2 regions of the Curtobacterium sp. RM9 genome follow, and region 1 is predicted to be linked to the other one. Evidence: predicted binding sites of a transcription regulator. Region 1 holds the regulator's gene; the other holds the start of a gene.
The links. Region 1 encodes HrcA, which represses chaperone genes, less so after heat shock. Its sites were predicted from a motif close to TTNGCACTCGNNNNNNNCGAGTGCNAA; they were not measured.
Positions count from the first base shown of each region.

Region 2: groL (chaperonin GroEL) is a predicted target of HrcA. The motif match lies at 2,507-2,533, and genes of this name have one in related genera.

Region 1 covers NZ_CM143271.1:1,402,150-1,407,158, forward strand. Annotated here, with positions in the region: gene ACY3FI_RS06570 (HAD family hydrolase) at 1-245, opposite strand, end outside; gene hemW (radical SAM family heme chaperone HemW) at 274-1,509, shown strand; gene ACY3FI_RS06580 (DUF4870 domain-containing protein) at 1,517-1,963, opposite strand; gene hrcA (heat-inducible transcriptional repressor HrcA) at 2,071-3,087, shown strand; gene dnaJ (molecular chaperone DnaJ) at 3,196-4,302, shown strand; gene ACY3FI_RS06595 (16S rRNA (uracil(1498)-N(3))-methyltransferase) at 4,302-5,009, shown strand, end outside.
Region 2 covers NZ_CM143271.1:3,001,229-3,006,237, reverse strand. Annotated here, with positions in the region: gene ACY3FI_RS14230 (DUF2332 family protein) at 1-969, shown strand, start outside; gene ACY3FI_RS14225 (DUF3263 domain-containing protein) at 1,065-1,364, shown strand; gene ACY3FI_RS14220 (LytR C-terminal domain-containing protein) at 1,361-1,945, shown strand; gene ACY3FI_RS14215 (cold-shock protein) at 2,107-2,310, shown strand; gene groL (chaperonin GroEL) at 2,576-4,198, shown strand; gene ACY3FI_RS14205 (putative endonuclease domain-containing protein) at 4,532-5,009, shown strand, end outside.

The sequences.
Region 1 (5,009 bases):
GTGAGGTCGCGCAGGTGCGCGGTCACCGTGGGGATGAGGTCGTCCTCGAGGTGATGGGCGCGCACGTGCTCGGCGATGAGTCCGGCGTCGGTGCGGCCGTGCTGGTGTCCGACGCGCAGGACGAGGTCGCGTCCGACGGCCCGCTCGAGGGCGAGGTGGTATAGGTTCCCCGGGGACGCGGCGTTCATCACGAGGGTGCCGTCGATGTCCCACAGCACGGTCGTGGGGACGGGCTGGTGCTCCATGCCTCCATCATGACGGACAATGGAGATCATGCCGAGTGCTCTCCCGATCGCCGATCCCGCTCCCACGGACGGACTGATCGACCCGGGGCCCGGAGCGGGCGAGGTGCCGTTCGGTGTCTACGTGCACGTGCCGTTCTGCCGGGTCCGCTGCGGGTACTGCGACTTCAACACGTACACGGCGTCCGAGCTGCGGGGCGTCCGACGCGACGACTACGCCGGGCACGCGGTGCGCGAGATCGAGTGGGCCGCCGAGGTCCTCGACCGGTCCGGTGTCCCGCGCCGCCCGGTGTCCACGGTGTTCTTCGGCGGCGGCACCCCGACGATGCTCCCGGCGTCCGACCTGGCGATGGTGCTCCGTGCGATCGACGACACCTGGGGGATCCTGCCCGGCGCCGAGGTCACGACCGAGGCGAACCCGGACTCGGTGGACGCGGACGCCCTCGCGACGCTGCACGCGGCGGGCTTCACCCGGGTCAGCTACGGCATGCAGTCGGCGGTGCCGCACGTGCTGGCGACCCTCGACCGGACGCACGACCCTGAGCGTGTGCCCGTGGTCGTGGACCTCGCGAAGCAGCAGGGGCTCGACGTCTCGCTCGACCTGATCTACTCGACGCCGGGGGAGTCCCTCGACGACTGGCGGACCTCGCTCGACGCGGCCCTGGCCTGCGAGCCAGACCACGTGTCCGCCTACTCGCTCATCGTCGAGGAGGGCACCGCGATGGGCCGCATGGTCGCGCGCGGCGAACTGCCCGCTCCGGACGACGACCTGGCCGCCGACATGTACGAGCTCGCGGACCGGGTGCTCGGCGACGCCGGCTACGCCTGGTACGAGGTGTCGAACTGGGCCAGGACGGACCCGGACGGCGGGACCACTCAGCACGCCAGCCGGCACAACCTCTCCTACTGGAAGGGCCACGACTGGTGGGGCGTCGGTCCGGGCGCGCACTCCGCGGTCGCCGGGACCCGCTGGTGGAACGTCAAGCACCCGGCCGCGTACGCGAACCGGGTGCTGGCCGGCGACTCTCCGGCCGCAGGTCGCGAGACCCTCGACGACGAGACCCGGTACGTCGAACGGGTGCTGCTCGCGGCGCGGGTCCGCGGTGAGCTCGCCACGTCGGAGCTCCGCCGGGAGGCGCGGGGCCGCGTCGCCGGGCTCATCGCACGTGGTCTCGTGGACGGCCCGGCCGCGGTGCGGGGACGCATCGAGCTGACGATGCAGGGTCGCCTGCTCGCGGACGCGGTGGTCCGCGAGCTGCTCGACTGACCCGCGACTACTGCTTGATGAACTCGATCGCCAGCGGGTACTTGTAGAAGCGCCCCTGGTTGGCTGCGATCGCGGCCATGATCGAGAAGACGACCACGAGCACACCGATGACCGGCAGCAGCACGAGGCCGATGACCACGATCGTCAGCAGGCCGGAGACGAAGCCCGCGATGGCCGCCGTGATGTGGAAGTTGAGCGCCTGCCGGGTGTGCTCGCGGATGAACTGCCCGCGGTCGCGGAGCACGAGGTACGCGATGATCGGCACGACGAGGCTGAAGAAGATCGCGCCGACGTGCGTCAGGGTCGCCCAGAGCCGCTGGTCCTCGGGGCTGAGGGGCTGCGGCGGCGTCCATCCTGCCGGGTACTGCGGGCCGCCGGGGTACTGCGGGCCGCCTGGGTCCTTGGCGCCGGGTTCCTGTCCGTAGGGGCCACCGGGCTGCTGTCCGTAGGTCATGCGCCGAGCGTATCGCCGGGCTGTGCAGAAGTCCCGGTCGGTCGGCGGTCGGGCGTAGGATCAGCAGTCGACACGTCCGAGTGCCAGAACGAGTGGAAGGGGTCCGGGTGGTCAGCGAACGCAGCCTCGAGGTCCTCAAGGCCATCGTGCGGGACTACGTCGCCTCGCGCGAACCGGTCGGCTCGAAGACCATCGTCGAGCGGCACGCCTTCGGGGTGAGCGCGGCGACGATCCGCAACGACATGGCGCAGCTCGAGGACGAACAGCTCATCGCCGCGCCGCACACCTCGTCCGGGCGCGTGCCGACGGACAAGGGGTACCGGGTCTTCGTGGACCACCTCGCCGCCGCCCGCCCGCTGTCGAGCGCGCAGCGGCACGCGATCGAGACCTTCCTCGGCGCGCCGAACGACCTCGACGAGGTCCTCGGCCGCACGGTCCGCCTGCTCAGCCAGCTCACGAACCAGGTCGCCCTGGTGCAGTACCCCTCGATGGTGCGCGCCCGCGTGCAGCACATCGAGCTGGTCCGGCTCGCCGACACCCGGCTCATGGTGGTCCTCATCACCGACACGGCCCGCGTCGAACAGCGCGTCGTCGAGACGGACGTCCCGCTCGACGAGGGCTCGCTCACCGAACTCCGCGCCGTCGTCAACGGGGCGAGCGTCGGGCTCCTGCTGCAGGACGTCCCACGGGCGCTCCGCGCGGTGCCGCAGCAGGTCCGCCCGGATGCCCAGACGCTCGCGGGCGTCGTGGTGGCGACGCTCATCGAGCAGGTCGGCGCGAACCGCCAGGACCGCCTCGTGATGGCGGGCGCGGCGAACCTGGCCAAGAGCGAGCAGGACTTCACCGGCGGCCTGTTCCCCGTGCTGGAGGCGATCGAGGAACAGGTGACCCTGCTCCGGTTGTTCGGGGAGATGCAGGTGGACGACGGCGTCGCGGCCCGCATCGGCGTCGAGAACGCCCGGTACGGGCTCGACGCCACCAGCATCGTCGCGGGCGGGTACCTCGCCGGCGGCGAGGTCGCACGTCTCGGCGTGCTCGGCCCGACCCGGATGGACTACGGCACCAACATGGCCGCGGTCCGCGCGGTCGCCCGGTACCTGTCCAAGCTGCTGGGTGAACAGTGACCGACCCGGCCCCCGACCGACGCGCGGTGCCTCACCGGGGCGATCCGCGCCTCCAGACCGACCCGACCTGCGGCGACCGCCGCACCGACCGAACCGACTGAGGGATACGTGGCAGACCACTACGACGTCCTCGGCGTCCAGCAGGACGCCTCCGATGCCGACATCAAGAAGGCGTACCGCCGGCTCGCCCGCGAGCTCCACCCCGACGTGAACCCGAGCCCGGACGCGGCCGAGCGGTTCAAGGACGTGACGCACGCGTACGACGTGCTGAGCGACCCCGAGCAGCGGCGACGCTACGACGCGGGGCCCCAGGCCGACAGCCCGTTCGGCAACGCCGGCGGCTTCAGCGACATCTTCGACGCGTTCTTCGGCGGCGGCGGTGCCGGTCGCGGCAACGGCCCGCGGTCGCGTGCCGAGCGCGGCCAGGACGCCCTGCTCCGGATCGAGGTCGACCTCGACGAAGTCGTCTTCGGCATCCACAAGGACGTCGAGGTCGACACGGCCGTGCTCTGCGAGACGTGTGGCGGCTCCTGCGCGGCGCCCGGCACCCACCCCCAGACCTGCGACATCTGCGGGGGCACGGGGCACATCCAGCGGCAGGTCCGCTCGCTCCTCGGCAACGTCGTGACGAGCGCCCCCTGCGGCACCTGCCGTGGGTACGGCACCGTGATCCCCAACCCGTGCCCGACCTGCCAGGGTCAGGGCCGTGTCCGTGCCCGGCGCACGATCCCGGTGGACGTCCCCGCCGGTGTCGAGACCGGTCTCCGGCTGCAGATGCCCGGGCAGGGCGAGGTCGGTCCGGCCGGCGGCCCCTCGGGAGACCTCTACCTCGAGATCAAGGTCCGGCACCACGACGTCTACAGCCGCGACGGCGACGACCTGCTGGCGACGCTCGAGGTGCAGATGACCGACGCGATCCTCGGCGCGACCACGACCATCGACGGCCTCGACGGCCCGGTCGAGCTCGAGATCCGGCCCGGCGTGCAGAGCGCCGACGTCCTGGTCATCAAGGACCGCGGCGTCACGAAGCTCCGCGGCACCGGACGCGGCGACCTGCGGGTCGGCGTGCAGGTGGTCACCCCGACCAAGCTCTCGCACAAGGAGCGCGGGCTGGTCGAGCAGCTCGCGAAGTCGCACAAGGCACCGAAGCCGCAGCTCGCCCGCTTCCAGCAGGGCATGTTCGGCAAGCTCCGCGACCGCTTCTTCAACTTCTGATGGCGTCGCTCTACCTGGTCGAGCCGGGCACCCTCGACGGCATCGGCGTCGGCGACCCGGTGTCCCTCGACGGTGCCGAGGGGCGGCACGCCGTCTCGGTGGCGCGGGTCCGGGTGGGCGAGACGCTCCGGATCGCGGACGGTCTCGGGACGGTCGTCTCGGGTGCAGTCGCGGCGACCGGTCGCGACAGCCTGACGCTGACGGTCGCGGACGTCGCGGTCGAGGCTGCGCCGCGGCCCGCGCTCGTCCTCGTGCAGGCCCTGGCGAAGGGCGGGCGCGACGAGATGGCGGTGCAGGCGGCGACCGAGATCGGTGTGGACCGCATCGTCCCCTGGTCGGCGGCACGCAGCGTTTCCCGGTGGGAGGGACCGAAGGTCGAGAAGGGCCGTGCCCGCTGGGCGGCCATCGCGCAGGAGGCCGCCAAGCAGGCGGTCCGCTCGCGCGTGCCGTCGGTGGACGCTCCGGTGACCACGGCGCAGCTCGCGGCCGGCGCCGGTGCTGGGTCCGGGGGGTCTGCCGGTGCCGACCGGGAGGCACGACGCGCGCTGGTCGTGCTGGACCCGGTGGGCGCGGTGCGGCTCTCCGCGTGGCAGCCGCCAGCCGACGCCGACGAGATCGTCCTGATCGTCGGGCCCGAGGGCGGGATCGACGGTGCCGAGTTCGACCGTCTGTCAGCGGCGGGCGCGACGCGGGTGCGGCTCGGCGAC
Region 2 (5,009 bases), 1.6 Mb from region 1:
GCGGTCCCGGAGCAGCAGCGGCAGCCCGAGCTGTTCTTCGCGGTCGCCCGGCGCTTCGGTGCGGACCCTGCGGACCCGGATGCGCTCCGCGCGGTCGGCCTGGAGGCGCGCCCCGCCCTGGTCGCGGCCCTCGCCACCGCCACGGTGCAGGCCAACGACCCGCGTCGCCTCGGTCCGGTCGTGCCGGTCCTGCAGGCGCTCGCCGCCGCGACCGAGCGTCCGCTGGGGCTCGTCGACGCGGGAGCAGCCGCCGGGCTCTGCTCGGTCCCGGACCACGTGACGCTCGACCACGTCCTCACCGACGCCGCCCGCACGCCCGGTCGCACCCCGCTGCCGGCGCCGCACCCCGGTGCCGCGGGGCGCGACGTGCGCGGCGGGGTGCGACCCGAGCGCGTCCGGGTGCACACGGCGGTCGCCGAGCCGTCGGTGCACCTCACGGTCGCGGTCTCCGGCGTGGTGCCCGCGCCGCGTGCGACCCCGATCCGGATCGGCGCGCGGGTCGCCCTCGACCCGAACCCGATCGACCTGGCCGAGCACGGGGCGTTCGACCGGCTGGTCGAGGCCGTCCCGCCCGAGGCGACGGACCGGACCGCCCTGATGCGCGAGGCGGCGCTGGCGACGCGAGCCGCGCCTCCCGTCCGGATCAGGGGAGCGCTGCCGGGTGACCTCGACCGCGCACTCGACGCCCTGCCGGACCACGTCGAGCCGGTGGTGATGACCACCGGGACCCTCGTCTACGTGCCGGGCGTGGGTCGGCAGCGGGTGGTCGACCGGCTCCGGGAGCGCGGGGTGCACTGGATCGCCCTCGAACGGACGGGGATCCTGGCGGGCGTCGCGGAGACGCTGCCCGGCGACGTGGACCCGAACGACCCGGACGCCTTCGCGACGCTCTCGCTCGACGGGACCGCCCTCGCCGTCTCCGACCCCTTCGGCACACGGGTGCGGTGGTTCCGCGAACCGAACCTGTGACCGGTGTTCGCGACAGTCCAGCGGCGTGCCAGGGTGCGGCCCCGTCACACCCCTACGATGTGCGAGACCCGTTACCGGACCGTGATCGGACAGCAGTGACCGCCCTCCCCGCCGACGAGCTCAGCGAGCTCGCGAAGCACGTGCTCGCGTTCGAGCACGACCGGGCGCGGCACGACCGCACGAAGGAAGCGGAGATCCGGGTCGAGTTCGACATGTCGCCGGCGCGGTACTACCAGGTGCTCAACCGTGTGATCGACTCGCCCGCGGCGCTCGCGTACGACCCGCTGCTCGTCACCCGGCTGCAGCGGCTGCGGCACGCCCGCACCAGTGCCCGCGCGACCCGCAGCTTCGTCGCACCCGGCGCCATCCCCGAAGGACGTGAAGAGGAACGATGACGACGAGACACCCCCGCGACCGGTTCGACGACGTCACCGAGGGTCCCCGGGTCGGCGCGCACCGCGGGGCGCAGCGGCGGGGGCGCGGCTGGATCGCGTTCGCCTGGGCCGCCCTCGCGACCGGTGTCCTCGTCGGTCTCGGCGTGCTCGTCCTCGCCCTGCTCAACGACAGTTACTCCTTCCCGGGGTCGAGCTCGTCGACCGCCCCGTCGTCGTCGTCCTCGGCGTCGGCGCCGGCCACCACGGGCAGCGCGAAGCCCACCGCGACCCCGTCCGCGCCCGCCGCGGCGACCCCGGCCGACCAGGGCTCGACGAGCGTCGTCGTGCTGAACGGCACGACGACCTCCGGGCTCGCGGCGAAGGCCCGCACGGCGCTGACGGCCGCCGGGTGGAAGGTCACGTCGACCGGCGACGCGGGCACCACCGGGACGACCGCGACGATCGTGTACTACCAGCAGGCGTCGCAGGCCGCGGTGGCGCAGGGCATCGCCAAGTCGCTCGGCACGAGGGCCGTGCAGCGCTCGGCGGCGTTCCCGAACGCGGACGTGAGCGTCGTGCTCGGTGCGGACTACGCGGGCTGACACGCCCTTTGTGACGCTCGTGTTTCGGGAACGTTGCATTCCGACGGAATCCACGTGAAAGAACGTCACACCTCTTGCCACCTCCCCGGTGTTCGGTCAGAGTCGTGCGCAGACGGCGAGGACGTCGTCAGCATCAGCACCACCGCAGGGAGCAAGAGATCATGGCCAACGGAACCGTGAAGTGGTTCAACGCCGAGAAGGGCTTCGGCTTCATCACCGTCGATGGAGGGGGCCAGGACGTGTTCGTGCACTACTCGGCAATCGACATGTCGGGCTACAAGGTCCTCGAAGAGGGCCAGGCAGTGACGTTCGACGTCGGCACCGGGTCGAAGGGGCCGCAGGCGGAGTCCGTCCGTCCCGCCTGAGCCGTCGACACCGGCACCACTGCGAACGCGCCGTCCCCGTCGGGGGCGGCGCGTTCGCCGTGTGCCGGATGTGCTCGCTCGGTGGTGGGTGCGGTGCGGTGGGGGCGACCGTCCCACCGGCGCGGGGTGTGCTGGGAACTCGCGCCGCGCCTCCCGGCTGTGTTGCACTCGCACCCGGCGAGTGCCAGAATCGGCGTTGGCACTCGCTCACGCTGAGTGCCAGCACGACCCCCATGACGACGTCCGGGAGGGACGAGAAACTCACATGGCTAAGATCATTGCTTTCGACGAGGAGGCCCGCCGCGGCCTCGAGCGCGGCCTCAACCAGCTGGCCGACGCCGTGAAGGTGACGCTCGGCCCGCGCGGCCGCAACGTCGTCCTCGAGAAGAAGTGGGGCGCCCCCACGATCACGAACGACGGTGTCTCCATCGCCAAGGAGATCGAGCTCGACGACCCGTACGAGAAGATCGGTGCGGAGCTCGTCAAGGAGGTCGCGAAGAAGACCGACGACGTCGCCGGTGACGGCACGACGACCGCGACCGTGCTCGCCCAGGCGCTCGTCCGCGAGGGCCTCCGCAACGTCGCCGCCGGTGCCGACCCCGTGTCGCTCAAGCGCGGCATCGAGAAGGCCGTCAAGGCCGTCTCGGACCAGCTCCTCGAGAACGCCAAGGAGATCGAGACCAAGGACCAGATCGCCGCCACCGCGTCGATCTCCGCCGCTGACCCGACCATCGGCGAGCTCATCGCCGAGGCGATCGACAAGGTCGGCAAGGAAGGCGTCGTCACGGTCGAGGAGTCGAACACCTTCGGCACCGAGCTCGAGCTCACCGAGGGCATGCGCTTCGACAAGGGCTACCTGTCGCAGTACTTCGTGACCGACCCCGAGCGTCAGGAAGCCGTCTTCGAGGACGCCTACATCCTGATCGTCAACTCGAAGATCTCGAACATCAAGGACCTGCTGCCGGTCGTCGACAAGGTGATCCAGGCGGGCAAGCAGCTCCTCATCATCGCCGAGGACGTCGACGGCGAGGCCCTGGCCACGCTCGTCGTGAACAAGATCCGCGGCATCTTCAAGTCCGTCGCCGTCAAGGCCCCGGGCTTCGGCGACCGCCGCAAGGCCATGCTGCAGGACATCGCGATCCTCACCGGCGGCCAGGTCATCTCGGAAGAGGTCGGCCTCAAGCTCGAGAACGCGACGCTCGACCTCCTCGGTCGTGCCCGCAAGGTCGTCATCACCAAGGACGAGACCACGATCGTCGAGGGTGCCGGCGACGCCGAGCAGATCGCCGGCCGTGTCCGCCAGATCCGCTCCGAGATCGAGGCGACCGACTCCGACTACGACCGCGAGAAGCTCCAGGAGCGCCTCGCGAAGCTCGCCGGTGGCGTCGCCGTCATCAAGGCGGGTGCCGCGACCGAGGTCGAGCTCAAGGAGCGCAAGCACCGCATCGAGGACGCCGTCCGCAACGCCAAGGCTGCCGTCGAGGAGGGCATCGTCGCCGGTGGTGGCGTCGCGCTCATCCAGGCCGGTGCCGTCGCGCTCGACGGTCTGCAGCTCGAGGGTGACGAGGCGACCGGTGCGAACATCGTCCGCGTCGCGATCGACGCGCCGCTCAAGCAGATCGCGCTGAACGCCGGCATGGAGCCCGGCGTCGTCGCCGCGAAGGTCCGCGAGCTCGAGTCCGGTTGGGGCCTCAACGCCGCCACCGGTGAGTACGTCGACCTGGTCGCCGCCGGCATCATCGACCCGGCCAAGGTCACGCGCTCGGCGCTGCAGAACGCTGCGTCGATCGCCGGTCTGTTCCTCACGACCGAGGCCGTCGTCGCCGACAAGCCCGAGAAGTCCCCGGCCATGCCGGCCGGCGACCCGACGGGTGGCATGGACTTCTAGGTCCCGCTAGCCGGAAGGGCCCCGCACGCTGCGCGTGCGGGGCCCTTCCGCGTGCCGGGGGTCGGCGGGCCCGCCTGCCCCGCCTGCCCCGCGAGCGGGCACTTTCCGTCACGCTCGGCGTCGGTCGGCGACGACTTCTGCCCGCACCCCGGAACGCACGCGGCATGTCCTGCACGGTCGAGACCGCGGGCCGTCCCGCACAGGAGGCGCGACCACCGTCGTTCTCCACAGCCCGTCCGGCTCGTGGTCGCTTCAGCACGATGGCCACCGACGATGTCCGGCATGTCGAAGCCGTCGCCGCTACCCGTTCCGTTCGGCCAGAGCACCTTCCGTGTGAGTACCGCCCTGCGTGCGGGGATCCCGCCCGAACGGCTGCGTCGGGCCGACCTCTTCGCCCCGATCCACGGCGTCCGCGCTCCGGTGGGGGCGGTCGTCGGACCGATCGAGGCGGTCGCGGCAGTGCTCCGACCCGGCCAGCGGTTCAGCCACGTCACTGCCGCGCGCATCTGGGGCGGCCCGCTCCCGGCGGTGTTCCGGCACGACGACACCGTGCACGTCTCCTCCGAGGGCGACACGGCGATGCGACGGACCGGGGTCGTCGGACACCGCCTGCCCGGTCCGCAGGTCGAGGCCACGGTCGGGCCGGTGAGCAGCCCGGCCCAGACCTGGTTCGAATGCGCGGGCATGCTCGCACCGAACGACCTCGTGGCGCTCGGCGACCACATGGTCGGACGCGCCGGGCTCGCGACCGTCGAGGACCTCGTCGCCACGATCCGCCCTGGTGGCAGGGGAGTCCGCACTGCTCGGGCGG